DNA from 3 places in the Sporosarcina sp. FSL K6-5500 genome. Region 1 is predicted to be linked to each of the others. Evidence: a T-box and tRNA genes for the amino acid it is inferred to sense, from the RefSeq annotation. Region 1 holds a T-box; the other regions hold tRNA genes.

Region 1 (10,113 bases):
GACAGAGAAAAACGGCACGCTTCTTATTTTTGATGAAGTAATGACGGGCTTCCGTGTTGGCTATAATTGCGCACAAGGTTATTACGGTGTGACGCCGGATATTACATGTCTCGGAAAAGTAATTGGCGGCGGCCTTCCAGTTGGTGCATATGGAGGAAAACGTGAAATTATGGAAAACATGGCTCCTGCAGGAACGATTTATCAGGCAGGAACTTTATCAGGTAATCCACTGGCGATGACTGCAGGTATTGAGACGTTGAAAAAATTAACGCCTGCATCATATGACCACTTCATTAAACTTGGTGATCAGCTAGAAGCCGGTTTCCGTTCAGCGGCTGAAAAGTTTGATATCCCGCACACGGTAAACCGTGCTGGCTCGATGATCGGCTTTTTCTTCACCAACGAAAAAGTGTCGAATTACGACAAAGCGAAAACGGCTGACCTTGAATTATTTGCTGATTACTATCGCTTAATGGCTGAAGAGGGTATCTTCCTTCCACCATCTCAGTTTGAAGGCATGTTCCTATCAACTGCGCATACAGAAGCGCATATTGAGAAGACAATTGAAGCGTTCCATACGGTGTTTGCTAAACTTCGTGCGTAAAATAGCTTAGTCAATTCAAATATGAATTTGATAGTTATGTTTGTTTTAATAATAAAGACAATATCCTCCGACTAGTTTACTGGTCGGAGGATATTTACGTTCAATCTATTTAATCTTCTATTGTAACCATGCCGCGCATACAATTGTTTGTGAAGGAATAGAAGGAGGGAACAGGTATGGAGAAAAAACAGTGGTCAATGGAGGAAAGTTTCTATTTCCCAGAACATGCTGGCGTACCGTCTGGTGTACAGTCAGTCACAGTGACGCCAAGGTATACTGAAGAGCGTACAGAAGACTCAGTCCGGTTGACAGGCATTTATCATATTGCGGCGAATGTCGAATTCGGTGAAGGGCTAAGGGCGGAGGAATGGGACGATTCATTTATCCTCATTGACGATGTCGAAGTGGATGGCAAGGATGGTTATTTTGAATACGCGGTACCGCTTAATATTGACTTGCCTTCAGTAGCAGAGAGCTCACTTGAGATTGTAACAACGCAAGCAACAGGTAAATCAGACGGACAAGGTACTTATGGGGTTGTCTGGAATGTAGAATGTACGTACACAGAAGCGGTTGCAATAGTGGAAGAGCCTGAGGAAGTGCAAGTAGCGGTTGCGGTTGCAGCGCCCATTGTAGCAGCAATTGACAGCACTCCGTTAGACGAGATGGACGAAGTGCTGTCGTTCATTGCGGAGCTTACGGATGGCATATCGACGACAGCCTACCGTTCAAATGATGTTTTTGTAAAGAACGAAAGCTAAACCACACAGGAAACAGAACAGTAGAAAGTCGCCTGTCGTCGGTATGATCAATAATCGTATCAACTGAAAAAGGCAAATAGGGATAATGATTCCTTTAGCGTAAAATCGACATTTTCGAAGCCAGGGAGGAAGTAAATAAGGGTTATATCCTCTACGCATAACACAATCCTTTCGTTATATACTTGACGAGATACCGGTTATTCCGTTACAATTACTGCAACTGCATATGGATGCGATGATTGGGATAGTACGTGAATGGATTAGACTAAAGAGAGGGTTCGAGTGCTGAAAGGACCTGTCGATTATTTACCGAATGTAACCCATGAGCAGTTTCCGTGAAAGTGTGTTCAAAAAGAAAAACATTTTTGAGCGTAGTAGCGGAAGCCGGTTTGAAGCCGTTATCGAAGTTTGAGGTGCACAGCTCTTTTGTGTGCACGAATAAAGGTGGTACCGCGAACAGCTCCTTCGTCCTTTAAGGCGATAGGAGTTTTTTTGTACCCAAAAATAAAGGAGGAAACAACATGTCAACTGAAAACAACACGTCGATGCCGACGAAATATGATCCACAGACTATTGAAGCAGGTCGTTACGAATGGTGGCTGAAAGGGAAGTACTTTGAAGCACAACCTAAAAGCGATAAAACGCCCTATACAATTGTTATTCCACCGCCGAACGTCACAGGTAAACTTCACCTAGGCCACGCATGGGATACAACGCTACAAGACATCATGACGCGTATGAAACGTATGCAAGGCTATGATGCACTATGGCTTCCAGGAATGGACCACGCGGGAATCGCGACACAGGCTCGTGTTGAAGCAAAACTTCGTGAAGAAGGAACGACACGTTATGATTTAGGCCGCGAAAAATTCGTTGAAGAAACATGGAAATGGAAAGACGAATACGCAGGTCATATCCGTGCGCAATGGGCGAAACTTGGATTGGGTCTTGACTACACACGTGAACGATTTACCCTGGATGAAGGACTTTCGAAAGCAGTACAGGAAGTTTTCGTTAAACTCTACAACAAAGGGCTTATCTACCGTGGCGAATATATTATCAACTGGGATCCGGCAACGAAAACAGCTATATCCGATATCGAAGTTATCCATAAAGACATACAGGGTGCTTTCTATCATATGCGTTACCCACTAGCAGACGGAACGGGCAGTATCGAAATTGCGACAACTCGACCTGAAACTATGCTTGGGGACACTGCGGTTGCAGTCCATCCTGAAGATGAGCGCTACAAGCATTTAATCGGCAAAACGGTTACATTACCAATCGTTGGCCGTGAAATTCCGATTATTGCAGACGATTATGTTGACATGGAATTTGGAAGTGGTGCAGTGAAAATTACACCTGCACATGACCCGAATGACTTTGAAATCGGTAACCGTCACAATCTTCCACGTGTTCTTGTGATGAATGAAGACGGTTCAATGAACAAGCTTGCTGGTAAATACGAAGGAATGGATCGCTTCGAATGCCGTAAAGAAATCGTTAAAGACTTGCAGGAAATGGCTGTTCTATTCAACATTGAAGAACATAATCATTCTGTTGGTCACTCAGAACGTAGTGGCGCTGTCGTTGAGCCGTATTTATCGACACAATGGTTCGTAAAAATGCAGCCACTTGCTAATGAAGCGATTAAATTGCAAGAAGCAGAAGGTAAAGTAAACTTCGTGCCAGACCGTTTTGAAAAAACATATTTAACATGGATGGAAAATGTCCATGACTGGTGTATCTCGCGTCAACTTTGGTGGGGCCACCGCATCCCGGCTTGGTACCATAACGAAACGGGCGAAATACATGTCGGCCATGAAGCACCTGCTGACAGCGAAAACTGGAGTCAAGACAATGACGTTCTCGATACATGGTTCTCATCTGCGCTATGGCCGTTTTCGACAATGGGCTGGCCGGATCTCGACAACGAAGAATTCAAACGCTATTACCCAACAGATGCACTCGTAACAGGCTATGACATCATTTTCTTCTGGGTATCACGAATGATCTTCCAAGGAATTGAATTTACAGAACAGCGTCCATTTAAAGACGTCTTAATTCACGGACTCGTACGTGCAGAAGATGGTCGTAAAATGTCTAAATCACTTGGTAACGGCGTCGACCCGATGGATGTTATCGAAAAATACGGTGCGGATGCACTACGCTACTTCTTGTCTACAGGTTCATCACCAGGGCAGGATCTTCGCTACTCGACTGAGAAAGTTGAAGCCATCTGGAACTTTGCCAATAAAATCTGGAATGCATCCCGTTTCGCGCTAATGAATATGGATGGCATGACATACGAAGAAATCGATTTAACGGGTGAAAAATCCGTAGCAGATGCATGGATTTTGACACGGTTGAATGAAACAATCGACCAAGTGACGAAACTTGCAGATCGCTATGAGTTCGGTGAAGTCGGCCGTGCACTTTATAACTTCATCTGGGATGATTTCTGTGACTGGTACATCGAAATGGCGAAACTACCACTCTACGGTGAAGATGAAACAGCTAAGAAAATGACGCGTTCTGTACTGGCGTACGTACTCGATAATACAATGCGTCTGCTACATCCGTTCATGCCGTTTATCACAGAAGAAATTTGGCAGAACTTACCGCATGAAGGCGAATCAATCACAATCGCTGCGTGGCCGGTTGCAGATCCTGCTCTTACTGATAAAACGCGTGCAACAGATATGAAACTGCTGATGGATATCATCCGCGCAGTACGTAATATCCGCGCAGAAGTAAATACACCATTAAGCAAAAAAGTTCCACTTTATATTTCAGCTAAAGATGATGTAACTGTAGCTGTGTTGGAAGCGAATCGTAGCTACATCGAACGATTCTGTAACCCTGAGACATTAACGCTAGGCAACAACATCACAGCACCAGGCAAATCGATGTCAGCTGTCGTTACAGGAGCAGAACTGTTCTTACCACTAGAAGGTCTTTTGAACATCGACGAAGAGCTCGCACGCCTGACAAAAGAACTTGCGAAATGGCAAGGCGAAGTAAAACGTGTCCAAGGCAAACTTTCCAACGAACGCTTCATGTCAAAAGCGCCTGAAGCAGTAGTTGCAGAAGAGCGAGCTAAAGAAAGTGACTATCTAGAAAAGTACGCGGCGGTTGAGCGTCGTATGCAGGAATTGAAGGAAATCTGATTTTAAAACGAAAAGCCCTGATTGCAATTATGCGATTAGGGCTTTTCGTCTTGAAGATTTATCAATCAATTTTAAGAAAGCTTATTCTTAATGTAAAACATTAATTTCATCGCCACCGAAAAATCATGCGTTATATACAGCGAACGTGCACCAACAGGATCCTCAATTTCATTCAACATCCACCTGCCATCCGGCAACAACAAGAAGTCAATTCCAACATAATCGCTTTTTATTGCTCGGGAAATAGTTTTCGCATCTTTTTCCTGCCAGCTGGAAAGTATGTATTTTTCGACGGAGCCACCAAGTGTGTAGTTTGATTTGAATGTCCCATGGCCAGTGCGTTTTACGGCTCCGACAACTTCATTGCCAATCATAAATACACGTATATCTCGGGCGCCGGATTCGATGAAGGGTTGGGCAATTAGTTTTCGATCGTGGAATTTGGTGAAAAACAACTTCGCGTCCGCAGCCGAAGTACAAAGAAAAACTTCATTTCCGCCATGACCATCAACCGTTTTCAACACGCAAGGATACGAATTAATTTCTTCGATAGAACGAATTCTTCGCGTAGGCACAGCTGGAACGCTGAGCAGGGTAGCAAGTTCAAATGTCCGCAATTTATCGTTTGCAATTCGGTTCACTTCTGCTCGGTTGAATACCTGGAAACCATCCAATTCAAAGGTTGCAGCACGTTCTGAGTTACGATCTCTAAAAAGAATGAAATCTGCATCTGATTTTGGTTTTTCATCTTCAACCAATAATTGCAGTTCAATACCAATTTTCTCGGATTCGATTATCAAATCATCAATAAACGCATGATTTCTAACTGATTCTGCCTTTGAATAATAAACATAGCCCTTCAACCTAGCTTCCTCAAAATATAGGCGATCATCGCATCCGCAACATTAATGCCAGTCACATTATAAATATTACGGATGTGGGCGGCCGCATTGACCTCACAAACGAGCGGTTCTTCGTTGTCACCGAACAATAAGTCAACACCGGCAAACTCCGCTCTGACTGCGTGCGCAGCTTGTATCGCTAACGCTTTCTGTTCGTCTGTTAGTTCGATTACTGTCGCAACGCCGCCGTTTGTAATATTTGCACGGAAATCAGTTTCGGAGTGACGGTACATTGCCGCTACAATCTCCCCTCCAACAATGTTTACGCGGATATCACGCCCTCTGCTCGTTGCGATGAACTCCTGAAATACATAGTCGATACCGCGCAATTCATCCGTTTTATCATAGAACTGCTCTTCCGTTTCAATCAAATACACTTTCATACCGAATGAACCATGACCTTCTTTAATAACCATCGGTAATCCAAGACGGTTGAGTACTTGTTCATAGTAACCTGAATCTTTAATTGTGAAATTCGGATACACTTTCGGTGCAATAATTGTTTCAGGCATTGGAATGCCTTGTTTCGAAAGCACGAGATATTGTATGGCTTTATTATCGCATGTTTCAATGACATCGGGATCATTGAAAACAGGGATTCCCGCATTTTTCAGGAAATTCGCAAGAAGAATATCTTTATCTAGAAAAACAACGAAATCAGGACGAATCTCTATATTCGTTTTCAAATTCATCATTACTTCATAATTTTTCTTAAGCTCAGCGCGTACACCCGCGCGTTCTGCCGCTTCCCTCATTAACTCGGCTTGATCTTTGAATTTGTCGCTCGTTAAACTTCCATTATAAATAATCCAACAACTTTGCATGTGGAACCCTCCGGAAATGATATACTTTTGATAACTAGATTCTAACATACGGAGGGATAGTTTTGATTCCAAATATGAATGTCTATACAGAGCGATGGGGAATTGATAGTGACAATTCAATAAAACCTGGCCTAGATGCGGTGCAAGAAGCGTTGTCTAAGGTGGGGAATCCGGAAAGGAAATTACAAGTCATCCACGTTGCGGGGACAAATGGAAAGGGTTCGACAATAGCATTTATGGAGGCGATTTTAAAAGAGCATGGGTTTTCTTCGGGGGTCTTTTCATCGCCTGCAATTATCGATATACATGATCAGATACGTATTAATGGCGATGCGATAACAGGAGAGGAACTAGATAAATCATTTCGGGCGATGAAAGAGGCTGGGGTAAGTGGGCTACTGACAGATTTTGAATTACTAACTGTTGCAGCATTCCTAACATTTGGAAGGATTGGACCGGATTATGTATTACTAGAAACGGGTATGGGTGGCTTGCTGGACAGTACGAATGTGGTGGTGCCGCTCGTTGCTGTGATTACTTCGATTGCGCTCGAACATACCGCATTTCTCGGAGGAACAGTCGCGGCCGTGACGGAGCAGAAAGCAGGTATTATAAAAAATGGAATACCTGTCGTAATAGGTCCATTGCCTAAAGAAGCACTTGAGGTCGTCCAAGCTAGTTCAAATCGACAAGGGAGTCCGCTTTTCACGTACGGTAAGCAGTTTTGGATGTTGGATGATGTGTTTAACGGAACCGAAACGTTCCAGTTGGCTGAACGAAAGATGAAAGGGCTGCACCAAGGTGTAAATGCCGCGGTTGCGATTCAATCACTTCTTGTGGCGGGCATTCAGCTTGCTGAAGAGGCGGTCTCTAGGGCAGTTGCTATCACGCAACTCGCACATCGTTTCCAAGAGATATCACCAGGGGTCTTCGTGGATGGGGCACATAATCCTGCAGCTGCAAAAGTGTTAGCGGCCACAATTCGCTCGGAGTTCCCAGGGGAGAAAGTGGACTTTGTAATTGGGATGCTAAAGGGAAAAGACATCGAGAAAACGCTGGATGAGCTCACCCCAGTGGCGGCATCATTTACGTTCCTGACATTTTCGCATCCTCAAGCGGCAACTGGTGAGCAGTTAATGGAATATTGCCACCATGAAGAGAAAAAGGTGACAATGGCTGAAAATGATACTATAATACTATCTATAGATAGAAATAAAAAGAAAATAGTAACAGGTTCATTATACCTACTGAACAGTCTAATGGACTACGGAGCAAATTGATTAATCGAATTTTTTTTGGGTAATAGTGACAAATGTATTTTGGTCTGATAAACTTTTGAAGACTTCTACCTTTTCTGACTTATTTAATTGGGAGTGGATAATGTAATGAAGGTTGCAAATAGGTCCACTATTCGTTATTTTATTTTGTGGTTATTGACCGTTCCAACTGGATTGGTTTATGTTTTTTTAAAATATCCTCCAGTGCAAGTAAACTGGAGTTATGTGGCGGTTTTTATGGTATTCGGATTCCTTACAACCTATTTTCCGATGTTAAGGAATAATATACCGATATTCCTAGTACTCTGGGTAACTGTGCCCGCTTTTTTAATGTATGGACTATTTATTGAAATGATTGTCATGCAAATCTCTATCATCGCAATCATATTGTCATTTCCAAGCAAGCTTCCATTAATGCAACGCTTTTTTATTAACTCTATACTATTTTTCTTTTTATCAATAATCGCTGCTCTAGTCTTTAATCTTGTAGGCGGTGAATTCGATTCAGTCAAGTTTTGGCCTGTTATCATTTCGGTATTCTGCTATCAAATCATCCATACAGTTGTTAATGATATTGTGCTAAAACTATATGCTGTGTACAAAAGAATAGATTCACCTTTCTTTTCAAAAGATTTATGGCTGGATTATGCGATGATCCTAGTCGTATTGCCATTGTCGCTTACGTTCTATTATTTACTGCAATTTATCGGAGCGGGTGCGTTTCTTTTAATCGGATTACCTTTTCTTTTTATATCCTTAATTATCCGGCTGTATAATAATTCTGAGAATATCAACATTAATTTGCGGCAAGCGGGTGATATCGGACACGGTCTTTCTGAAATATTGACGGAAAAGGCTGTGATTGACCAATTTGTTATAAAGGTGTCAGAAATGTTTGGAGCAGAGTATACATATCTATTTGACCATCAAGATGGTTGGCTTGAGCTTATTCGTACCTATGAACATGAAAAATTCATCGATATTGATTTTGACCTTTTATCCGCCGGGCAAGGCATTGCAGGATTGGTTCTTGAACAGAATAAACAAGTCATTTATTCGGAAAGGAAAGAGTGGGAAGCTGTCACAAAAGATTATTCACCCGATGAAATGCAAAGTGTTCTTTGTGTCCCCATTTCACGGAACCAGAAAATCGAGGCCATTCTGTTATTGGCTTCAGACAAGAAATCATACTTTGATGGATATCAGTTGAAAATCTTAGATCTTTTGTGTTCCTATTTCACTGTTTCTGTGGAAAAAGCACGATACATGCAAGAAGCAGTTACAAAGAATGAGCGTTGTGCGTTAACGGAGCTTTATAATTACGGGTATCTTGAAGAACGTTTAACGTACGAAATGGACCGGCTTAAAAACAACGCAATAAAAAGTCTTTCTGTCGTAATGCTTGATATTGATCATTTTAAACAAGTGAATGATACATATGGACATCAAAGCGGGAACGACATTCTGCATATGTTTGCTAGGAAACTTGAAGCTGCCCTTCCTAATGGCGGAACAGTTGGGCGCTATGGGGGAGAGGAATTCGTTTATATTTTGCCTGGTATGGAAAAGACTGAAGCCGTCGAATTCGCAGAAAATTTACGTGCTGAAATTAGTAGCTATGATTTTACAATAATTCCAGATTTAGTCGAAGATAAGTATCCACTTATTGTCCATATTACGTCCAGTATTGGTGTTTCATCGTCCCCGGCAGATACGGACGAAGCAATGACGCTGCTACGTAATGCGGATCGAGCGCTTTATTTAGGTGCAAAGCAGGGAGGACGGAACAAGGTTGCGGAATATGTGAAATGAATTATTGCAAGGAGGTGCCGGACGAGTGGAGATTTCTAGAAGGTTTCAGAATATCACTATAATTATATGGATTGCTATCGCTCCTCCCGGCATCTTTTTTGCTTTCACTTTATTTCCTTCAAGAGAGATAGATTGGTTGAATCTAGGTATTCTATTTTCTATGTTAATCATGACGATGACAATTCCTTTGCAAGTGAAAAATATCACAGTTTATTTGGAGCGTTGGATTACGTTCACAGTCTTTTTTCAATACGGGTTATTTGCGGAGTTGGCTTTTACACAGATTGCAATGCTTCTCTTGCTGTTCGGTAGAAAATCAGATATACCGATTGTGCATCGTTTTTTTGTGAATTCGATGATTTTCATACCCATCTCATTAGCGAGCGGATCCCTATTTCATTATGCGGGTGGAGAAATTGGGTCAACGGCTTTCTCGAATATCTGCTTATTTGGGATTATTTACGCAATCAGTTATACATTTATAAATAGTGTTTTGATGCAATTATATCTATATTTTGAACTTGGTACTTATTCTTATAAAGAGAAATTCGTGGTATGGGATTTTGCTTCCACAATGATATTGCTTCCGTTTAGTATAGCTCTGTATTTTTTGAGTCAACATTTTGGGAATAGTGCGATACTTTTGATTGGGATTCCGTTCCTTCTTGTTTTATTAATCGCGAAAAGGTACAATAATTCCGATAATTTGAATGATAAACTATCTTCTGCGGGTATTATCGGGCATGAACTTGCCGATCGTCTT
Region 2 (10,113 bases), 1.1 Mb from region 1:
TTCAGCTCGCTTTTTAAGTCAGTTAAACGTCCTTGATCCTGTTGTTCTTTATCTGAATACGCCAACTTCAAACGGTCAATTTCTAGTTGAAGACGATCATCCTCGATACCCTTTTTCTTGCTTCTGAACATGGTAATCAATTCCTCCTACACCCTTTTTTTTATCATACCATAAAATACCTCATTTTGAATGTAGTATTTGTGCTAAAAGTTGCAATACTATGAATAGCATTAAGACTTATGACACATATCAGGCACGCTAATGAAATTAGTATGAATCCGGATTGGTTCCCGTCCGCTCATCGCGATTAAGTGCGTTAATCGATGCCATTTCTTCAGATGACAGTTCAAAATCGGCAACTTCATTATTTTCACTTATACGTTCAGGTGTCACCGACTTTGGAATAACGATGAGATTATTTTGCAAATGCCATCTGATAATAACTTGCGCAGGTGTTTTACCGTACTGTTCGCCGATAGTAAGAAGCGTTGGTTCTGCAAGTAGCTTCCCACGTGCAAGCGGTGACCAAGACGTCACAGCAATTCCATTCTCTTCGCAAAACGCACGGAGCGGTTCCTGTGTTAGATACGGATGGAGTTCAATCTGGTTCACCATTGGCGCAACATTTGCTTTTACAAGGATTTTTTCAAGATGATGGGCATGATGATTGGAGACACCTGTTGTACGGATCAGTTTTTCGTCATACAACCGTTCAATCGCTTTATAAGTGTCGACATATTTTTCTGACACAGGCCAATGTGTCAAATATAGATCCAAATAATCTAAGCCTAGTTTCTTCAATGAAGTCTCGAATGCGCGGAGTGTCCCGTCATAGCCCTGATCAGTATTCCATACCTTCGATGTGATGAACAGCTCTTCCCTTGGAACACCAGAGTGACGGATCGCTTCCCCCGTTTCCCTTTCATTCTCATAGATTGCCGCTGTGTCAATTGCGCGATATCCTGTTTCTAGTGCGTATGTAATTGCTTCGACAGTCTGACCCGGATCCGTCATCTTATAGACGCCAAGTCCTAATTGTGGCATTTTCACACCATTTGCTAGCTCAAGTGTTCCGTTGAATCGTTTTGTCATTTGAATTTCCCCTTTCGAAACTTATTCTTTAATTGTACAAGCGGCATTCGAATATTACGAATTACCTGATTGCATTTCAGAGTTGAATTTTAACGTAAAAACGAATATTATTGTAAATGTACTTCATTTCGTTCGTATTCTGAAAGGAGATTTACATTGTTTCATTTAAAAAAACATAATACCACTGTGAAAACGGAAGTATTGGCAGGAATGACAACTTTTTTGACAATGGCCTATATTGTCATCGTCAATCCGATTATTCTCGCTGACGCCGGCGTACCATTCGAGCAAGTATTCATTGCGACAATTATCGCTGCGGTTATCGGTACACTTTGGATGGCACTTTTCGCCAATTATCCAATTGCAATTGCACCAGGAATGGGATTGAATGCTTATTTTACATCGGTTGTTCTCGCATCTGATGGTCAACTCGACTACATGACTGCTTTTTCTGCAGTATTCATAGCTGGATTAATATTTGTTCTGTTGTCCTTGACTTCTTTCCGTGAAAAATTAATTGAATCAATTCCTGAGAGTCTGAAGCTCGGGATTACAGCTGGGATAGGGTTATTCATCGCCTTTATCGGCTTGCGTCTTTCTGGACTCGTCGCTCCACATGAGGCGAACCTTGTTAAGCTTGGCGACCTTACGTCTCCGCCCGTTCTACTCGCTTTGTTCGGCCTTCTCGTGACGGTTATTCTTATGACTTTGAATATCTATGGTTCGATTTTCATTGGAATGGTTCTAACCGGAATTGTCGCAGTCTTTACGGGTCAGCTCAAATTTGAAGGTGCCTTATGGAAAATGCCTAAATTGCCGGAAGGGATTCTTGTTTGGAATCCGATTACTGCATTCGGTGACGTCATTTCACATGGTTTGTATGGGGTGGTTTTTGCCTTTCTCATCGTTACCTTGTTCGATACCACCGGCACGATGATTGGCGTTGCAAAACAGGCTGGCCTTATGAAAGGCAATAAGCTGCCACGTGCACGTCATGCATTACTTGCAGATTCTGTTGCAACAACATTCGGATCGATGTTCGGTACGAGCCCAACAACGGCGTACATCGAATCTTCATCTGGTGTTGCAGTAGGTGGCCGGACAGGATTGACATCACTGACTGTCTCTATCCTCTTCCTTGTCGCGGCATTTTTCGGTCCACTCGTCAGTACATTGTCTGGTGTATCTGCAATCACAGCTCCTGCTTTGATTATCGTCGGAAGCTTGATGATTGGTGCAGTGAAAGATATTGATTGGGATTCATTCGATGAAGCATTCCCAGCCTTCCTCGTTATTCTAACAATGCCACTCACTTCGAGCATTGCGACAGGAATCGCTCTTGGTTTCATCACATACCCGCTATTGAAAGTTGTGAAAGGGAAAGGAAAACAAGTTCCTATCCTGTTATATATTTTCGCGGTACTGTTCACCTATCAGCTGCTCTATTTACCACATTAAAAAATACCCTTCCGTTAGTATTCGGAAGGGTATTTTTTACATATTGATTTAGCGTCTAGAAGTGATAGCCGACATTACGAGCGCTCCTGCAGTTAGTAGGTGCATGAACCAGCCAATGAACGGAATAGCACTCACTATGCTCGTTACGAGACCTAGGATGGGTGCTGCCTTACCCTGCATGTCCCGAATTGAAAGCAGTAACGTAATTGCATGTAAAACGAACATGACACCCAGCACTGAATATCCGGAGCTTATAACAAAAACTCCTCCAATGATTGGAATTGCAAGAAAACCTTCTGCAATTGCCGTGATCCATTTCATTCCTGTCGAGTAATTTTTCATACTATATTCTACCTCCATATTATTTAAATCGTTATGTTATATACGGACAAGCCGACAAAAAGTTTCATTTTTCTTGGCTCTGTCACAATTTTTCCTGACGGTCGTTTCAATTCCATTTAAAATAGGGTATACTTAACGAAGCTACTAATGAATTTACAGGAGGTACCTATCATGACAGTAATTCTAATTATAGGTGTTTGCTTTGCATTCCTATCTGCAATTTTCACAGGCGGATACGATGATAAACCGGGCAAGGTTAAGATACCTGGCCTAAAAAAATAACAATAAGTAAAACGGGACATGCCTTCAGGCTGCCCCGTTTTTTTTATACCAATCCTGGATAAGATTGTTGCCTAAGCGCTTCATATATAAGTATCGCCGCCGTGTTCGATAAATTAAGCGACCGAATGTTGTCGTTCATCGGGATTCGTAGACACCGTTCTTTATTCTCCTCTAAAATTTCTTCAGGAAGTCCGCTCGTCTCTTTACCGAAGACGAAAAATATATCTGTTGCACCATCAGAATAATCGAATGCAGTATGAGTCCTTTCACCGTGTTTTGTCAAAAAGTAAAAAACAGCATCGGGATTCGCCGCGAATAGCTCACGAATTCCTTCATGATATGTAATATCGACGTGCTCCCAGTAATCGAGCCCCGCACGTTTCAACATTTTGTCGTCCGTCGAAAACCCAAGCGGTTTCACAAGATGAAGTTTCGCTCCTGTTCCTGCGCATGTCCTTGCAATATTCCCTGTGTTTGCAGGGATTTGTGGTTCAAATAACGCTACGTGTATGGCCATCTCAGTGATTCCTCCAATTAAACTTTTTTACTATAGATACGTTGAAATATAGAACCCCATTGATTTTTTTCTGCTCCCCCTTGTAAGAAGCCTTCGTTTAGTTTATATAGGCATTCATTTCTTCAGTATATAAGTATCCGCTGCCTTTTCTAATTCAGCACGCACTTCCGGATCTTCCTCTTTCGATAATGCTTCCTTAATCGCTACATATCCTTCTTCCAAACCAATTCGACCAAGTGCCCATGCAATCGTACCACGAATGACGGGTCTCGGATCGTTCTCTAACATACTGATCAATTCTGGTACCGCAGACTCCTCCTTGAAATGTGCGAGTGCAATAATTGCATTTCGCTGAATCGGATTTTTTCCGCGCCAAGATCCTGATACATGTCCAAATTTCTCTTTAAATTCTCGATTCGACAGCCTAAGCACTGGTTGAAGAAGCGGCTTCGCCAGTTCAGGGTCTGCTTGGAATGCTTGCTGATGCAAATTATGCTTTCCTTTATTTTTCGGACATACCGTTTGACATGTATCACACCCGTATATCCGATTACCAAACTCCGCACGAAATTCTTCCGGAATTGGCTTTTTCGACTGTGTAAGGAAAGCAATACAACGCTGCGCATTTAATTGGCCTCCCTGAATCAATGCACCAGTTGGACATACGTCAAGACAAAGTGTGCAATCCCCACATTCATCTTCCATTGGAACGTCCGGCGCAAAAGGGATATTGGTAATCATTTCACCCAGGTACACATACGAACCGAATTCCGGCGTAATTATTGAACAGTTTTTTGCCGACCAGCCAATCCCCGCCCGTTCTGCAACAGCGCGGTCTGCAAGCTCACCCGTATCTACCATCGAGCGAACCTTTGCTTTAGGTGCATGTTCTAGTATAAATTCCTCAAGCAGTCTCAGCTTTTCACGAAGGACTGTATGATAATCTGTTCCCCATGATGCACGGCAAAAAATACCCCGGCGCTCGCCTTTTTTTCCTCTCGGAGAATCTGCCATTTTGGATGGATAAGCTACAGCAATTGCAATAATGCTTTCTGCTTGATCAAGCAAAAGAGCAGGTTCTGTCCGTTTATCTAAATCCTTTTCTTCAAAACCCGACTGATAGCCTAGTTCTTGCTGCCGCTTCAAGCGGTTTTTCAACTCACGAAATGGTGCAGCTGTTGTAAAACCAATTTTGTCGATGCCGATTGACTCCGCATAGTCCCTCACTGACTGTTGCAACTGAACAGCATTCACACTGTATCGCCTCCACTATGCTACTATTGAATTAAACTATATAAAGGGTGAAGTCATTGATTATTGAAATGGATATGAAGCTTTTAGGTGCCGTACCCGGATTAAAATTGGGCATTAATCATTATACCAAAATTACAGTGTCAGAATCGCCTCAAATGCTAAAAGGAAAATTGCAATTATTCCAAGAGCAACTTTTCTTTGAGCTGGAGAACAAGTCCGTCCCCGAATTCCCTGGCATTAAAGAATGGCGTACTGTGTGGAAAGCACTTGGCGCAGACTCTAATCGATACCGTCATTCTACAGAAGCACTTATGCGCCGGATTAAGAAGCAAAACTACATCGATCCATTCCACAATGCTGTCGACTTGAATAACTTCTTTTCCTTGCAGCACGAAATTCCAGTAGGCATCTATGACCTCGAAAAAATTGTCGGCGATATAATCGTTACTTCAGGGACAGAAGAGGATGGATATGATGGATTGAATGGTCGTTTTAATTCATTACAAAACATTCTACTGTTAAAAGATGATTATAGCCCATTCGGTAGTCCATATGTCGATTCTATACGCAGCGCTGTAACAGAAGATACGACAGACGCGTTACATATCTTCTTCCTACGCCCGTCCATGGATGCTACTGAAGCGTTTGAACTGACAACAGCATGTGGGAACATGTTTACTAGTCTTAGTGGTGGAGATGTTCGTTCATATGTTTTGCACGAGGGACAAACTTCCATTATAGTTGACTGACAATGTTTCTAAATGGGGGGAATGAACAAGTGAGCAACATAACACTCGCTGAAGCTGTAAAATTAAAAAGTGTTTTAACAAAACGAATTCATGAGCTTGAAGATGAAATGAGACGCGTAGCCTTTACGAATGTAGAAAAAGGCAACACCCCTGATCAAGGACCACGTAGCCTTAAAATCGTAGAAACAGAATTGGATGAAGTCCGTTTAGATAGTCGAGTGCTCGACCGTCTCATGTATCGTGCCAATATCGATAATGAAATCGAGTTCCAAGGGCAACAACTTGCGATTGTCGAAGCGATTGAACTTGCCATACAATTGCGTGCAAAAGCCCGCTTTTACAAAGAACTCTCTATGGCAGAAAAAGAAGAGATTCAATACGGCTACTCTGAAGGTACGGTCGTATACCGTGTTGCTTTATTCGTTCCTGAGGATTATCGGGTGAAATCATTGCAAGCAGAAAAGGATGCACATAAGTTATCTAATTCTATTAATGCAAAAAACTATTCGATTGTCTTGAAATTTGATGATACGAAGTACTTTTAATGCCCTTGGAAAGGTGAGACTCCTCTCCAGGGCATAGAGTAGGGATCAATCCAATTTAAATTGCAGGCAAACCAATAACCTGTCACCATTTACTTTGTGACCAATCCCCAATGACCAACCAAGGCAATTGCAATGGACAACCCAAACTAGTGTCATCGGATCCCCTCTATGAAAATCGCTCCTTACGCTTCGGCGGTAAGGAGCGATTTTGTTTACTACCCATTTTTGAACCGCTGTGTTTTCTCACCATCTATTAGTAACGTCCAGGTTCCACTCTCTAGAAAACTTGTGCCACCAAGTTTATCAAGTCGACTTTTCCTGATGAAATGCATCTTACTCATTTTCTGCAATATGCTTCAGAGCTCTTGCTCGACTCACAATAAAGTTTCTCATATAGCTTTCCAAAAACAACTTATCCGCAATAACACCAATCACTCCACAGGGTGATCTATATTGAAATCTGTCAATCATCAGAGTACCATTATCCTTCTCAATAAACTGATGAATATGGTGAAAAGAGTGGAATGCTCCTTTCACCATTATGTCTTCAAACATATACGGTCTATCCATCACCGTTACTTTGGCAGTTAGTCTTTGTCTTATACCGAAATGAACGGCCTCCCATGTAACAATATCCCCGGCCAGCAATAAACCTGTTGTCACCCCACCGACAGCCTTCTCTTTCGTCCCCTCTGTTGTACGGGTATGAATATCCACGTCTCGTGCAAGATCAAAGCAACGTTCTACCGAGGCTTGAATGAACTCCTGGTGTTCAATTAATGGCATAATGTTTCCCCTACTCTCTATTCTTTTATCTAAATATATATTGAAATAAAGAATTAAATTACATTGAATTCTTTAAAGTGCTAGGGGTAGCCAAAGCCCACGTTCGCTCAGTTAAGTCAACTTATATAGTAGAAATTAAACACAAAAAAACACAACCGAAGTTGTGTTTTTCATCTGATACCCGAGGCCGGACTTGAACCGGCACGCCTTACGGCATCGCATTTTGAGTGCGACGTGTCTGCCATTCCACCACTCGGGCATAACACTATTTAGTTTACGAACAACGATACATAAGAAAATTGGAGGCGGCAACCGGAATCGAACCGGTGGTAAGGGTGTTGCAGACCCATGCCTTACCGCTTGGCTATGCCGCCGTAGATGATGGAGCGGAAGACGGGATTCGAACCCGCGACCCCGACCTTGGCAAGGTCGTATTCTACCACTGAACTACTTCCGCGAAACTGGGGTAGCTGGATTCGAACCAACGAGTGACGGAGTCAAAGTCCGTTGCCTTACCGCTTGGCTATACCCCAAAAAGATAAATGGGGCGACTGAAGGGAATCGAACCCTCGAGTGTCGGAACCACAATCCGATGTGTTAACCACTTCACCACAATCGCCATGATATCTAGTTTGTTTTAATTGAATATAAAATGGGGCGACTGAAGGGAATCGAACCCTCGAATGTCGGAACCACAATCCGATGTGTTAACCACTTCACCACAATCGCCATGATATATAAGTTTGTTTTAATTGGATAGATAAATGGGGCGACTGAAGGGAATCGAACCCTCGAGTGTCGGAACCACAATCCGATGTGTTAACCACTTCACCACAATCGCCATAATATTAGATTATACTAAAAAAAATGGCAGGGGCAGTAGGAATCGAACCCACATCAAAGGTTTTGGAGACCTCTATTCTACCGTTAAACTATGCCCCTAAAACTGGTGGTGGGGGGCGGATTCGAACCGCCGAACCCGTAGGGAGCGGATTTACAGTCCGCCGCGTTTAGCCACTTCGCTACCCCACCATATAGGTGTAAATGGTGCCGGAGAAAGGACTTGAACCCTCAACCTACTGATTACAAGTCAGTTGCTCTACCAGTTGAGCTACTCCGGCACAAATATTAAAATGGTGGCTCAGGACGGAATCGAACCGCCGACACAAGGATTTTCAGTCCTTTGCTCTACCGACTGAGCTACTGAGCCACATATTTGGTTTACATTAAGATATTAGCTTATTCTAAACCTTATAAGAAAAATAAAAATGGCGGTCCCGACCGGGATCGAACCGGCGATCTCCTGCGTGACAGGCAGGCATGTTAACCGCTACACCACGGGACCATTTGGTTGCGGGGGCAGGATTTGAACCTGCGACCTTCGGGTTATGAGCCCGACGAGATACCACTTCTCCACCCCGCGACAACAATATAATGTATTCATTTGATAAAGAGCTAATCATTTACATGTCAGCTATATGATCTGCTGTATCATGATAAAATTTGGTTGCGGGGGCAGGATTTGAACCTGCGACCTTCGGGTTATGAGCCCGACGAGATACCACTTCTCCACCCCGCGACAATAGTATTTATATAATTAAATATATGTAAGTTTCTTTAAGCGGTGAATCTGCTTAAAAAACTTAATGGTGGAGGATGACGGGCTCGAACCGCCGACCCCCTGCTTGTAAGGCAGGTGCTCTCCCAGCTGAGCTAATCCTCCTGGGTAAAATTGCGATAAGCGGCGCATCTCTTTGTCAGCTTCATTCGCTCAGTCAGTCACGTACTAATGTACGCTCCTTCCTTCTCCCGATTTTAACGAGAGTGTGCTATGCTCGAATTACTGAATTAAAGTCTACGTGCTTAATGATGAATTTCTAAAAAGTTATGGTGACCCCTACGGGATTCGAACCCGTGATACCGCCGTGAAAGGGCGGTGTCTTAACCGCTTGACCAAGGGGCCTTAATTTATCATTTATATGAATCTGGCGGAGAGCAAGGGATTTGAACCCTTGAAACAGCGTTAGCCGCTTACATGATTTCCAATCATGCTCCTTCGGCCACTCGGACAGCTCTCCTAAATGGCTCCGCAGGTAGGACTCGAACCTACGACCGATCGGTTAACAGCCGATTGCTCTACCACTGAGCTACTGCGGAATAATATTAAGAACATACATTAAGTATCTTCTTTTGGACTAACAGACCAGCGACGTCCTACTCTCACAGGGGGAAACCCCCAACTACCATCGGCGCTGAAGAGCTTAACTTCCGTGTTCGGTATGGGAACGGGTGTGACCTCTTCGCAATCGTCACTGAACTATTTTCCACAAGACAAGATTAATTATATCACACCTTGTTGTTACTTGCAAGCGTTTTTACAAAATAATTAATTTTGTTCGCTCAAAACTGAATAAAACAGACATTGTGCTACACAGAATCAGGGTAATCAAGCCCTTTTCAAAATTGGTTAAGTCCTCGATCGATTAGTATCCGTCAGCTCCACACGTCGCCGTGCTTCCACCCCAGACCTATCAACCTCATCTTCTTTGAGGGATCTTACTTACTTGCGTAATGGGAAATCTCATCTCGAGGGGGGCTTCATGCTTAGATGCTTTCAGCATTTATCCCGTCCATACATAGCTACCCAGCGATGCCTTTGGCAAGACAACTGGTACACCAGAGGTATGTCCATCCCGGTCCTCTCGTACTAAGGACAGCTCCTCTCAAATTTCCTGCGCCCGCGACGGATAGGGACCGAACTGTCTCACGACGTTCTGAACCCAGCTCGCGTACCGCTTTAATGGGCGAACAGCCCAACCCTTGGGACCGACTACAGCCCCAGGATGCGATGAGCCGACATCGAGGTGCCAAACCTCCCCGTCGATGTGGACTCTTGGGGGAGATAAGCCTGTTATCCCCGGGGTAGCTTTTATCCGTTGAGCGATGGCCCTTCCATGCGGAACCACCGGATCACTAAGCCCGTCTTTCGACCCTGCTCGACTTGTAGGTCTCGCAGTCAAGCTCCCTTATGCCTTTGCACTCTACGAATGATGTCCAACCATTCTGAGGGAACCTTTGGGCGCCTCCG
Region 3 (10,113 bases), 740 kb from region 1:
GGCCGTAACTATAACGGTCCTAAGGTAGCGAAATTCCTTGTCGGGTAAGTTCCGACCCGCACGAAAGGCGTAACGATCTGGGCACTGTCTCAACGAGAGACTCGGTGAAATTATAATACCTGTGAAGATGCAGGTTACCCGCGACAGGACGGAAAGACCCCGTGGAGCTTTACTGTAACCTGATATTGAATTCCGGTGCAGCCTGTACAGGATAGGTAGGAGCCTTGGATTCCGGAGCGCTAGCTTCGGATGAGGCGTTGGTGGGATACTACCCTGGCTGTATTGGACTTCTAACCCATGCCCCTTATCGGGGCAGGAGACAGTGTCAGGCGGGCAGTTTGACTGGGGCGGTCGCCTCCTAAAGAGTAACGGAGGCGCCCAAAGGTTCCCTCAGAATGGTTGGACATCATTCGTAGAGTGCAAAGGCATAAGGGAGCTTGACTGCGAGACCTACAAGTCGAGCAGGGTCGAAAGACGGGCTTAGTGATCCGGTGGTTCCGCATGGAAGGGCCATCGCTCAACGGATAAAAGCTACCCCGGGGATAACAGGCTTATCTCCCCCAAGAGTCCACATCGACGGGGAGGTTTGGCACCTCGATGTCGGCTCATCGCATCCTGGGGCTGTAGTCGGTCCCAAGGGTTGGGCTGTTCGCCCATTAAAGCGGTACGCGAGCTGGGTTCAGAACGTCGTGAGACAGTTCGGTCCCTATCCGTCGCGGGCGCAGGAAATTTGAGAGGAGCTGTCCTTAGTACGAGAGGACCGGGATGGACATACCTCTGGTGTACCAGTTGTCTTGCCAAAGGCATCGCTGGGTAGCTATGTATGGACGGGATAAATGCTGAAAGCATCTAAGCATGAAGCCCCCCTCGAGATGAGATTTCCCATTACGCAAGTAAGTAAGATCCCTCAAAGAAGATGAGGTTGATAGGTCTGGGGTGGAAGCACGGCGACGTGTGGAGCTGACGGATACTAATCGATCGAGGACTTAACCAATTTTGAAAAGGGCTTGATTACCCTGATTCTGTATAGCACAATGTCTGTTTTATTCAGTTTTGAGCGAATAAGTACCGTTCATAAAAAAAAGTACTTGCAATTAATTAGATGATATGTTATAATAATTATTGTCTTTGAGAAAAGATCATACAAGTCTGGTGACGATTGCGAAGAGGTCACACCCGTTCCCATCCCGAACACGGAAGTTAAGCTCTTCAGCGCCGATGGTAGTTGGGGGTTTCCCCCTGTGAGAGTAGGACGTCGCCGGTCTTGCAACAATTATTACATAGGTTTATGAATAGGACGAACAACTGAAGTTTGTCGCACTTATACCCAGGAGGATTAGCTCAGCTGGGAGAGCACCTGCCTTACAAGCAGGGGGTCGGCGGTTCGAGCCCGTCATCCTCCACCATTTTATTTATAATGAAAACTATTAGCCGGAGTAGCTCAACTGGTAGAGCAACTGACTTGTAATCAGTAGGTTGAGGGTTCAAGTCCTTTCTCCGGCACCACTTTTCGAGCCATTAGCTCAGTTGGTAGAGCATCTGACTTTTAATCAGAGGGTCGCAGGTTCGAATCCTGCATGGCTCACCATTTTTATGACTTAGTGTCATAATTTATATTGCGGGTATGGCGGAACTGGCAGACGCGCTAGACTTAGGATCTAGTGCCTTCGGGCGTGGGGGTTCGACTCCCTTTACCCGCACTTATAATGCGGAAGTAGTTCAGTGGTAGAATACGACCTTGCCAAGGTCGGGGTCGCGGGTTCGAATCCCGTCTTCCGCTCCATATTTTTGCCGGGGTGGCGGAACTGGCAGACGCACAGGACTTAAAATCCTGCGGTAGGTGACTACCGTACCGGTTCGATTCCGGTTCTCGGCATTAATAACTTTTCACTTATATGCGCTCGTAGCTCAATTGGATAGAGCACCTGACTACGGATCAGGAGGTTGTGGATTCGACTTCTGCCGGGCGCACCATTATGTTTTTAAACTTTATAATTCTTCGGGACGTAGCTCAGCTTGGTAGAGCACTTGGTTTGGGACCAAGGGGTCGCAGGTTCGAATCCTGTCTTCCCGACCATTAAGCTTTTTAAGCAGATTCGCCGCTTAAAGAATATACCATTTTAAGTAGATTTGTGCTTTAATAATTGCCAGCTATAATGGGGCCTTAGCTCAGCTGGGAGAGCGCCTGCCTTGCACGCAGGAGGTCAGCGGTTCGATCCCGCTAGGCTCCACCAACACAATTTTCATAAAGATCCTGGCGGCGTAGCTCAGCTGGCTAGAGCGTACGGTTCATACCCGTGAGGTCGGGGGTTCGATCCCCTCTGCCGCCATCTTAAAGGACCTTTAGCTCAGTTGGTTAGAGCAGACGGCTCATAACCGTCCGGTCGCAGGTTCGAGTCCTGCAAGGTCCACCACTATTATATACAGCCATGGAGGTATACCCAAGCCCGGCTGAAGGGATCGGTCTTGAAAACCGACAGGGGAGTCAAATCCCGCGGGGGTTCGAATCCCTCTACCTCCTCCATTTTTAACTAGTGGTGAAATTAAATAGTACTTATATTGTTGTCGCGGGGTGGAGAAGTGGTATCTCGTCGGGCTCATAACCCGAAGGTCACAGGTTCAAATCCTGTCCCCGCAACCAAATGGTCCCGTGGTGTAGCGGTTAACATGCCTGCCTGTCACGCAGGAGATCGCCGGTTCGATCCCGGTCGGGACCGCCATTTTTATTAATACTATAAGGTTTAGAATAAGTTAACGACTTAATGTAAACTAAATACGTGGCTCAGTAGCTCAGTCGGTAGAGCAAAGGACTGAAAATCCTTGTGTCGGCGGTTCGATTCCGTCCTGAGCCACCATTGTTATGCGAGTGTAGTTTAGTGGTAAAACCTCAGCCTTCCAAGCTGATGATGAGGGTTCGATTCCCTTCACTCGCTCCAAAAAGGGCCTATAGCTCAGCTGGTTAGAGCGCACGCCTGATAAGCGTGAGGTCGATGGTTCGAGTCCATTTAGGCCCACCATTCCGCAGTAGCTCAGTGGTAGAGCAATCGGCTGTTAACCGATCGGTCGTAGGTTCGAGTCCTACCTGCGGAGCCATTTATATATGGGGAAGTACTCAAGCGGCTCAAGAGGTGCCCCTGCTAAGGGTATAGATCGCGAAAGCGGTGCGAGGGTTCGAATCCCTCCTTCTCCGCCATATATAATTTGGCCCCTTGGTCAAGCGGTTAAGACACCGCCCTTTCACGGCGGTATCACGGGTTCGAATCCCGTAGGGGTCATACATAAAAGTAGCTTTACAAGTTCTTAATGAACTTGTAAAGCTACTTTTTAATTTGTTTATATATAGTTTTCTAGTTCACTTAAATTCTAACTATATATGTTGAATTAAAGAATCCCATTGAATCTACTGTGGCGCTCAATAAGGAGTGAGTTGTAATTCGGGGTGTGGATTGTAGAACGCTTGACGCTTTGGGGATGCCTTTCACCGTAAGCCTGGATATCGCTTCGCATCCAGTCTCACGGCTTCGGCGACCCCTTTGCCGTACCTGCACTAGTGTGTTCATTATCGAGAGAAATGTGATTTTGAGATGTATATGCCGAGATTATAAGGTGATTACTAGTTGATACTACTTATATTCAAGAAAGACGTACTCCAGGTTGCAGATTTCATCACAGATAATGAAATGCTCTTTCTCATATAGACCATCCAGCGTCGAAGCGATATTGGTAGGAGTTCTGTTTCATTCTTAAATAAAAAAGACAAGACTATGGAGAAGACTTCAGCCGCCAAAATTATATCTTTGGCGGCTTTTATCCAGTTAAGAAGCCCCGCTATTCTTTCGTCCCAAAAAGCTCTAGCATTTCGTGTACTTATGCCTTTGGAGAGCAACGGATGGATAACCACCAAACGATTCCCGAAAAATTTGTAGGGGGCTACGAAGTCGCATCCCTACACATCAAGATATCTCGATAATAGTAAAGAGGTCGTTCTATCTAAAGCAACTCAAAGGCAACTACACACGCAGCGCCTAGTGTTTGATTAAATCATTTACTGGTTACTTTTGGTTAATTAACATACGTGAGCTAAAATATCCTGAAAAGAAACACCATAAGCAATGGCCTATGGTGTTTCTTTTCACTTCTTCTGATCCTCTATATAACTATCTTTTTCATGATAAGGAATATCTCCGAGAGGGGATTCGATTCCTTCATCATCCAGTTCCGCTTCATATTTCTCTGAGGCATCGGACCTGATGAAACCGCGTGACTTTCCATTTATATCGGTTCCTGTGAATTCTTCAAATTCTTCGGTTGCACCATCTGAAATTCCGCTGTCGTATAACGTATTGTAGTCATCGTGATCTCCGCTGAAATCGGAAGGGGTTTCTGATGTTCCAGATTTTGCGATTTCCTGAAAGCTGTCTTCGCCATCCCGGGCCGCTCCGGAAAATGAATTTGGGTTGGCCATGGTAAGCGTATCTTCTTCGACAGGTCGATCATTGGGGATTTCTTGCTCAGTCGCATGGTCGATGCAAAGGGTTGTGTAAGGAACTGCTTCAAGTCGCCCAAATGGTATATCTTTTTGGCACACTTCACATTTCCCATAAGAACCGTTCACCATCGCTTGTAAGGCGCTTTCTACTTTATCTAATTCAGAGCCAGCATGAACGTTTAAAGCCATGTCTTTCTCTCTTTCAAACAGTTCTGTACCCATATCACCGGGATGATTGTCATACATCGACAGCTCGCCGGCAGCTTCTTGTGCACTTTCCTTAATATCTGTTTCTTCTTCTGTTTTTGTTAAGTGATCCTTCATTTCATATAGTTCTTTTTTTAGAGTGGCTTTTTGTTTATCGTTCAACAAGTTTTGTCACGTCCTTTTTAGTAATGGCATTAGTCTGCACATACACACCGTACTTAATAAACAAAAGTACAGATTGTTGACTATCGTTACTTAACTTTCCTTTATTTCGTTCCATCTAAACATATAAATCAGAAAAAGCGTAAAGCTTCGAGTTAAATCGAGGCTTTACGCTTTTTTTTATTAGTTAGAGCAGATGCCCAATGAGTATTCCGATCCCTAATAGTAAGCCGAATAAAGTGTTCGTAACTGCAGTGTTTTTCATCGCAGGCATCACATGTATTGGGATGTGATTTTTTCGGAACACAGTAATCGCTCCAATCGGCTTTTTGACACTAAGAAATACAAGCAGTGCCCATGGAGTAAGATGACCGAAGAGAATCATTGCAATAATCCAGCCATAGGAAATAATGAAAAATAGCATTAGGATTGTAATTGCGTTGTAGCGGCCCACAAGAATAGCGAGTGTTTTTCGTCCGCCTTCCTTATCGCCTTCTAAATCACGTATATTATTTGCTAGCATAATACCTGCGACTAGCAACATACTTGGGATAGATAGCAGAACCGCTTCTGTCGTTACTGTTTCTGTCTGGATATAAAACGCAATAAGGATAAGTAACATTCCCATGACAACACCGGAAAACAGTTCTCCAAATGGCGTGTAGGCGATAGGATACGGTCCTCCAGTATAAAAGTAGCCTACCATCATTGACAGGATCCCGACGACTGCGAGCATCCATGAGGTTTCCATACATATATAGATACCAATAAGGACGGAAATCCCGTAAAGCATAAAGGCAAGATTCAACACGGTTTTTGGTTTTACACCATTACGGACGATTGTACCGCCGATACCAATGGACTGTTCTGTATCAAGTCCTCTTTTAAAATCATAATATTCATTGAACATATTCGTTGCCATTTGGATGAAAACACTCGCGACGAGCATGGCGATGAATAAAGGAAAATGTAATTTTCCGTAAGTTAGTGCAATCATGGTACCGAGAAATACAGGTGCAAAGGCTGCCGTTAGTGTATGTGGACGTGTAAGCTGCCACCAAATACGCCAGCCTTTATCCGCTTTTATTGTCTGTTGCAATTTGGCTCTCTCCCTATCCTTTTAATGACCCTATCTATTGTACTCCAAAATGGGTGGAGTGAACATATGGACTGCTTATTATGTGCTGAAACGACATTGATTCGGTATGATAGACTATAGGTATTGTTTTAAATCAGTCGAATGAATGTACGGAGGGAAAATAATGAATCGGAAGTTGACCGCTACCCGTGAATCTCAATTAAATGTTAGGCAGAATGAGCTGCGTTTTTTTACAGAAACTGTCGATGCGGGGAGAATCTCACCACTTGCGTTTTTTGAAGCAGGAGATTCGTGTTACAAAGATGAACGTTTCTATTGGCAAAATGCAGATAAAACTTTAACGCTTGTTGGTATTGGACATGCTACGGTATTAACAAGTGATGGAACGAATGATCGTTTCACACATATTTCAACAAGTTGGAAAAAATTATGTAGTTCGCTTATTAAAGAAGAAAATGATCGGGAACCTGTTCTTTTTGGAGGTTTCTCGTTTGATCCGAAAAGTGTTAAGCAATCAGAGTGGGATGCATTTCCATCGGCCCATTTCGTTGTACCTTCTTTCCAGTTGTCGATTACGAATGGTAAGACAGAAATTTCCATTAACCTCGTAACAAAAAGCAACGATGGGGCAGAACAGTTTGAGAAGTTAAGGGATGAAAGAGACCGTCTAATTCATATCGCGCAAGTCGAGGAATCCGCTCTGCTTACAAAACCGGAAGTTGTGTCAATAGAGGAACTTTCGAAAGAACATTATCTGGAAACCGTTGCAGATGTCACAAAGAAAATTAACAATGGTGAAGCTGAAAAAGTAGTAATTGCACGTTCGGTTAAACTAAACTTTGCAGATGACGTGCCGGCTGTCACTGCACTTCATCATATATCAAATGAACAGCAGGAAAGTTATCACTTTGGATTGCAAAAAGACGGCCAATTATTTTTTGGTGCTACACCTGAACGTTTAATTGAAATATCAAATGGCCGTGCGTATTCGGCATGTGTTGCGGGTTCCATTAAACGAGGCAAGTCGGCAACTGAAGACCGCGAACTTGGCGATGAACTTCTTGAAGATAGAAAAAATCGAGAAGAGCATCAATATGTCGTTAATATGATTTCACAAGTGTTTAAGACATTTTGCACAGACATCAAAATTTCGAAAGTACCGAAACTGATGAAAGTCCGTGATATTCAGCATTTGTTTACGCCAGTTGAAGGAAAAGTTGAACAAGGAACTGATATTTTTAGTTTGGTTCAAGCACTTCACCCGACACCGGCGCTAGGCGGTGTCCCAACTGATATAGCGATGGAAATGATTCGTTCTGAGGAAAACTTGGATCGGGGTTATTATGCTGGACCAATTGGTTGGACAGATACTGCTGGAAATGGTGAATTCGCTGTGGCAATCCGTTCCGCACTTCTTGACGGCAATAGTGCGTACTTATACGCAGGTGGAGGAATTGTGGCAGACTCTGAACCAGATAAAGAATACGATGAAACATGGGTGAAATTCAGACCGGTTATGCGGGCGCTTGGAGGAAAACTGAATGGATAACCGTACAGTTTTGACTGATTATGTTCGTAGAATGACTGCTGCTTTGATGATGGCTGATGTGAAAACGGTAGTTATTAGTCCAGGCTCTCGTTCGACACCACTGGCTTACGCTTTCGCTTCAACAAAAGGCCTTGATGTCTATATGCAAGTCGATGAACGATCGGCTGCCTACTTTGCATTAGGTTTGGCGAAGGCATCCGGTAATCCTGTCGTCCTTCTCTGTACGTCAGGTACTGCAGCATCGAATTATCATCCTGCTATAACAGAAGCGTATTATGCGCGTATTCCTCTTATTGTTATCACGGCTGACCGTCCGCATGAATTAAGGGAAGTCGGTGCGCCACAGGCAATCGATCAAATTCGAATGTATGGTAAGCATGTGAAATATAGTGTAGATTTCCCACTTGCTGAAAACAATCCGGATATCGAAGACTTTATTGATCGCCATATTAGCCGTGCACTGTCAGTTGCGACTACAGCTCCACGCGGACCCGTTCACTTAAATGTGCCGTTCCGGGAACCACTTCTGATCGATTTTAATCGGGAAACGCCGAAAATGACTTTCAAAAAACGATTTAAAAGTGTAGACAGTTTGGATGCATCTACTGCCCAACAAATTTCACAGTTGCTTGCAACGTCGGAAAAAGGCTTCATCATTGCTGGTGAAATGCCGATAGGGTTCGATAAAGCAGCATTTTGGAACTTTGCCAAAGCACTGGAATGGCCAGTATTATGCGATCCGCTATCAAATCTTCGCACGGAAGTACCTGAACAATGCATAGCGCTCTGTATTGATCATTATGATGCGCTATTAAAAAGTGATGCATTCAAAGAGAAAGTCGTACCTGATACTGTCATTCGTTTTGGTGCACAGCCAGTAGCGAAGCCGCTTTCGCTTTACTTGAAAAAAGTAAGACCAGCTACAGTTATAGCGGTGGATGAATCGCCGGAATTTAGGGATTCGCTCGGTGTCGTTACGCATCATATCCAGACTTCATCCGAAACAGTCATGAAAATTATTGTGGATAAACCGAAGACATCTTATACAGAGTGGTGGACGATGGCGAATGAGGCGGCATCAGCGATTACAAATAAGTATGAGGGTGTTGCTGGCGATGAAGGGATATTTGCAAAAACATTATTTGAGCACCTTCCCACAGAGAGCGACCTCGTAAGTGGCAGCAGCATGCCAATCCGTGATGTAGACACGTTCTTCAGGAAGACGGATAAGGATATTACAATTTTTGCGAATCGCGGGACGAATGGTATCGATGGTGTTGTATCGACAGCATTCGGTATCCAGGCGGCAAGAAAGCGTCCAACATGGCTGTTAATTGGCGATTTATCGTTCTTGCATGATGTCAACGGATTAATTGTTACTCGTTTCCACGAGGCAGATTTAACCATTGTCATTATTAATAACGATGGGGGTGGAATATTCTCGTACCTTCCGCAAGCTGATGCAGGTAATCATTTCGAAGAGCTGTTTGGCACACCAACAGGCTTAACATTCGGCCACATTGCTGCGATGTATGATGCGCAGTATGCGGCAATCCACACGCCAGAAGAGTTCGGAATGGAGCTCGATAAAGCGAAGGAAAAACCAGTGCGTATTATCGAAGTGTTCACGAATCGTCAAGCGAATGTGAAAGCGCACCGAGACCTATGGAAGCAAATCACGGACAGGCTTGATCGTAATGAATGAAAAGACTATTCGTATACGTGAAATTAATATGCATGTGGAAATCCAAGGTGGAGAAAATCTACCTGTCATCGTATTTCTACATGGTTTTACGGGGAGCACCACATCATGGCGTGAAATTACAAAGTTGCTAAAAGGTAACTACCAGACAATAGCTGTCGATTTGACGGGACACGGCAAATCGACTATTTCGGAAGACATTGGCCGCTACTCTATGGATCAGCAAGTAGAGGACCTTGAGGAACTGTTTACTGAGCTTTCTCTTGATCAATTCATCTTAGTTGGCTATTCAATGGGGGGACGTATTGCACTGGCTTATACGGTGCGACATCCAATGCGGGTCTCGTCATTGATTCTCGAGAGTTCTTCTCCAGGATTGAAGACGGAAGTGGAAAGAGAAGAACGACAAGCAGCTGACAGGCGGCTGGCAGACAGAATCACAAGGGACGGATTGCCGGCATTCATCGATTTCTGGGGAAATATTCCCTTGTTCGCGTCTCAGAAGACTTTGTCGGAAGAAAAGCAGCTGGCAGTGAGGAATGAACGGCTTAGTCAGAGTGAAATAGGCCTTGCGAACAGCTTACGTGGTATTGGAACAGGTAGCCAAGCTTCTTATTGGAAGAGCCTAGGAACAGTCAATCTTCCGGTTTTGCTCATAACGGGAAAACTCGACACGAAGTTCGTAAATATTTCCCGGGAAATGCAGAGGGATTTCCCTAATGTCCGCCACGAAACGATAGAACATGCTGGACATGCAATTCATGTGGAAAAACCGGCTACATTTGCTACAATGATAGAGGAGCATATTTCAGAGTTGAAAAATCGAGGAGGATCACTATGACACGTCAATGGGAAACGATACGTACATACGAAGACATCAAATACGAACAGTATGGCGGGATTGC

The links. A T-box is a leader RNA that pairs with one kind of tRNA and senses whether it is charged. The one in region 1 lies ahead of MKX62_RS16655 (valine--tRNA ligase), so its partner is inferred to be a tRNA-Val.
Region 2: it has a tRNA-Val gene. The T-box ahead of MKX62_RS16655 (valine--tRNA ligase) is inferred to sense a tRNA for this amino acid. The anticodon was not compared.
Region 3: it has a tRNA-Val gene. The T-box ahead of MKX62_RS16655 (valine--tRNA ligase) is inferred to sense a tRNA for this amino acid. The anticodon was not compared.

The regions. Positions count from the first base shown of each region.
Region 1 is NZ_JBBOTP010000001.1:3,480,278-3,490,390, forward strand. It holds gene hemL (glutamate-1-semialdehyde 2,1-aminomutase) at 1-604, shown strand, start outside; gene MKX62_RS16650 (hypothetical protein) at 781-1,365, shown strand; T-box leader at 1,592-1,841, shown strand; gene MKX62_RS16655 (valine--tRNA ligase) at 1,887-4,535, shown strand; gene MKX62_RS16660 (ATP-grasp domain-containing protein) at 4,607-5,398, opposite strand; gene MKX62_RS16665 (ATP-grasp domain-containing protein) at 5,395-6,261, opposite strand; gene MKX62_RS16670 (bifunctional folylpolyglutamate synthase/dihydrofolate synthase) at 6,324-7,541, shown strand; gene MKX62_RS16675 (sensor domain-containing diguanylate cyclase) at 7,647-9,350, shown strand; gene MKX62_RS16680 (sensor domain-containing diguanylate cyclase) at 9,376-10,113, shown strand, end outside.
Region 2 is NZ_JBBOTP010000001.1:2,412,640-2,422,752, reverse strand. It holds gene MKX62_RS11470 (methyl-accepting chemotaxis protein) at 1-131, opposite strand, end outside; gene MKX62_RS11465 (aldo/keto reductase) at 268-1,092, opposite strand; gene MKX62_RS11460 (NCS2 family permease) at 1,249-2,550, shown strand; gene MKX62_RS11455 (hypothetical protein) at 2,599-2,892, opposite strand; gene trmL (tRNA (uridine(34)/cytosine(34)/5-carboxymethylaminomethyluridine(34)-2'-O)-methyltransferase TrmL) at 3,218-3,691, opposite strand; gene queG (tRNA epoxyqueuosine(34) reductase QueG) at 3,806-4,945, opposite strand; gene MKX62_RS11440 (B3/B4 domain-containing protein) at 5,002-5,694, shown strand; gene MKX62_RS11435 (hypothetical protein) at 5,724-6,239, shown strand; gene MKX62_RS11430 (SRPBCC family protein) at 6,573-7,025, opposite strand; tRNA gene MKX62_RS11425 (tRNA-Leu) at 7,204-7,284, opposite strand; tRNA gene MKX62_RS11420 (tRNA-Cys) at 7,326-7,399, opposite strand; tRNA gene MKX62_RS11415 (tRNA-Gly) at 7,408-7,482, opposite strand; tRNA gene MKX62_RS11410 (tRNA-Gln) at 7,487-7,558, opposite strand; tRNA gene MKX62_RS11405 (tRNA-His) at 7,569-7,644, opposite strand; tRNA gene MKX62_RS11400 (tRNA-His) at 7,679-7,754, opposite strand; tRNA gene MKX62_RS11395 (tRNA-His) at 7,791-7,866, opposite strand; tRNA gene MKX62_RS11390 (tRNA-Trp) at 7,894-7,967, opposite strand; tRNA gene MKX62_RS11385 (tRNA-Tyr) at 7,973-8,057, opposite strand; tRNA gene MKX62_RS11380 (tRNA-Thr) at 8,071-8,146, opposite strand; tRNA gene MKX62_RS11375 (tRNA-Phe) at 8,160-8,235, opposite strand; tRNA gene MKX62_RS11370 (tRNA-Asp) at 8,295-8,370, opposite strand; tRNA gene MKX62_RS11365 (tRNA-Met) at 8,374-8,448, opposite strand; tRNA gene MKX62_RS11360 (tRNA-Met) at 8,530-8,604, opposite strand; tRNA gene MKX62_RS11355 (tRNA-Val) at 8,673-8,748, opposite strand; tRNA gene MKX62_RS11350 (tRNA-Glu) at 8,914-8,988, opposite strand; tRNA gene MKX62_RS11345 (tRNA-Ser) at 9,012-9,103, opposite strand; tRNA gene MKX62_RS11340 (tRNA-Asn) at 9,108-9,182, opposite strand; rRNA gene rrf (5S ribosomal RNA) at 9,227-9,342, opposite strand; rRNA gene MKX62_RS11330 (23S ribosomal RNA) at 9,489-10,113, opposite strand, start outside.
Region 3 is NZ_JBBOTP010000001.1:2,740,145-2,750,257, forward strand. It holds rRNA gene MKX62_RS13080 (23S ribosomal RNA) at 1-994, shown strand, start outside; rRNA gene rrf (5S ribosomal RNA) at 1,149-1,264, shown strand; tRNA gene MKX62_RS13090 (tRNA-Val) at 1,331-1,406, shown strand; tRNA gene MKX62_RS13095 (tRNA-Thr) at 1,431-1,506, shown strand; tRNA gene MKX62_RS13100 (tRNA-Lys) at 1,513-1,588, shown strand; tRNA gene MKX62_RS13105 (tRNA-Leu) at 1,619-1,700, shown strand; tRNA gene MKX62_RS13110 (tRNA-Gly) at 1,709-1,783, shown strand; tRNA gene MKX62_RS13115 (tRNA-Leu) at 1,791-1,876, shown strand; tRNA gene MKX62_RS13120 (tRNA-Arg) at 1,898-1,974, shown strand; tRNA gene MKX62_RS13125 (tRNA-Pro) at 2,001-2,077, shown strand; tRNA gene MKX62_RS13130 (tRNA-Ala) at 2,159-2,234, shown strand; tRNA gene MKX62_RS13135 (tRNA-Met) at 2,257-2,330, shown strand; tRNA gene MKX62_RS13140 (tRNA-Ile) at 2,338-2,414, shown strand; tRNA gene MKX62_RS13145 (tRNA-Ser) at 2,432-2,524, shown strand; tRNA gene MKX62_RS13150 (tRNA-Met) at 2,567-2,641, shown strand; tRNA gene MKX62_RS13155 (tRNA-Asp) at 2,645-2,720, shown strand; tRNA gene MKX62_RS13160 (tRNA-Phe) at 2,780-2,855, shown strand; tRNA gene MKX62_RS13165 (tRNA-Gly) at 2,863-2,936, shown strand; tRNA gene MKX62_RS13170 (tRNA-Ile) at 2,941-3,017, shown strand; tRNA gene MKX62_RS13175 (tRNA-Asn) at 3,019-3,093, shown strand; tRNA gene MKX62_RS13180 (tRNA-Ser) at 3,103-3,193, shown strand; tRNA gene MKX62_RS13185 (tRNA-Glu) at 3,204-3,275, shown strand; gene MKX62_RS13190 (TraR/DksA C4-type zinc finger protein) at 4,133-4,861, opposite strand; gene MKX62_RS13195 (1,4-dihydroxy-2-naphthoate polyprenyltransferase) at 5,046-5,957, opposite strand; gene MKX62_RS13200 (isochorismate synthase) at 6,121-7,506, shown strand; gene menD (2-succinyl-5-enolpyruvyl-6-hydroxy-3-cyclohexene-1-carboxylic-acid synthase) at 7,499-9,211, shown strand; gene menH (2-succinyl-6-hydroxy-2,4-cyclohexadiene-1-carboxylate synthase) at 9,204-10,049, shown strand; gene menB (1,4-dihydroxy-2-naphthoyl-CoA synthase) at 10,046-10,113, shown strand, end outside.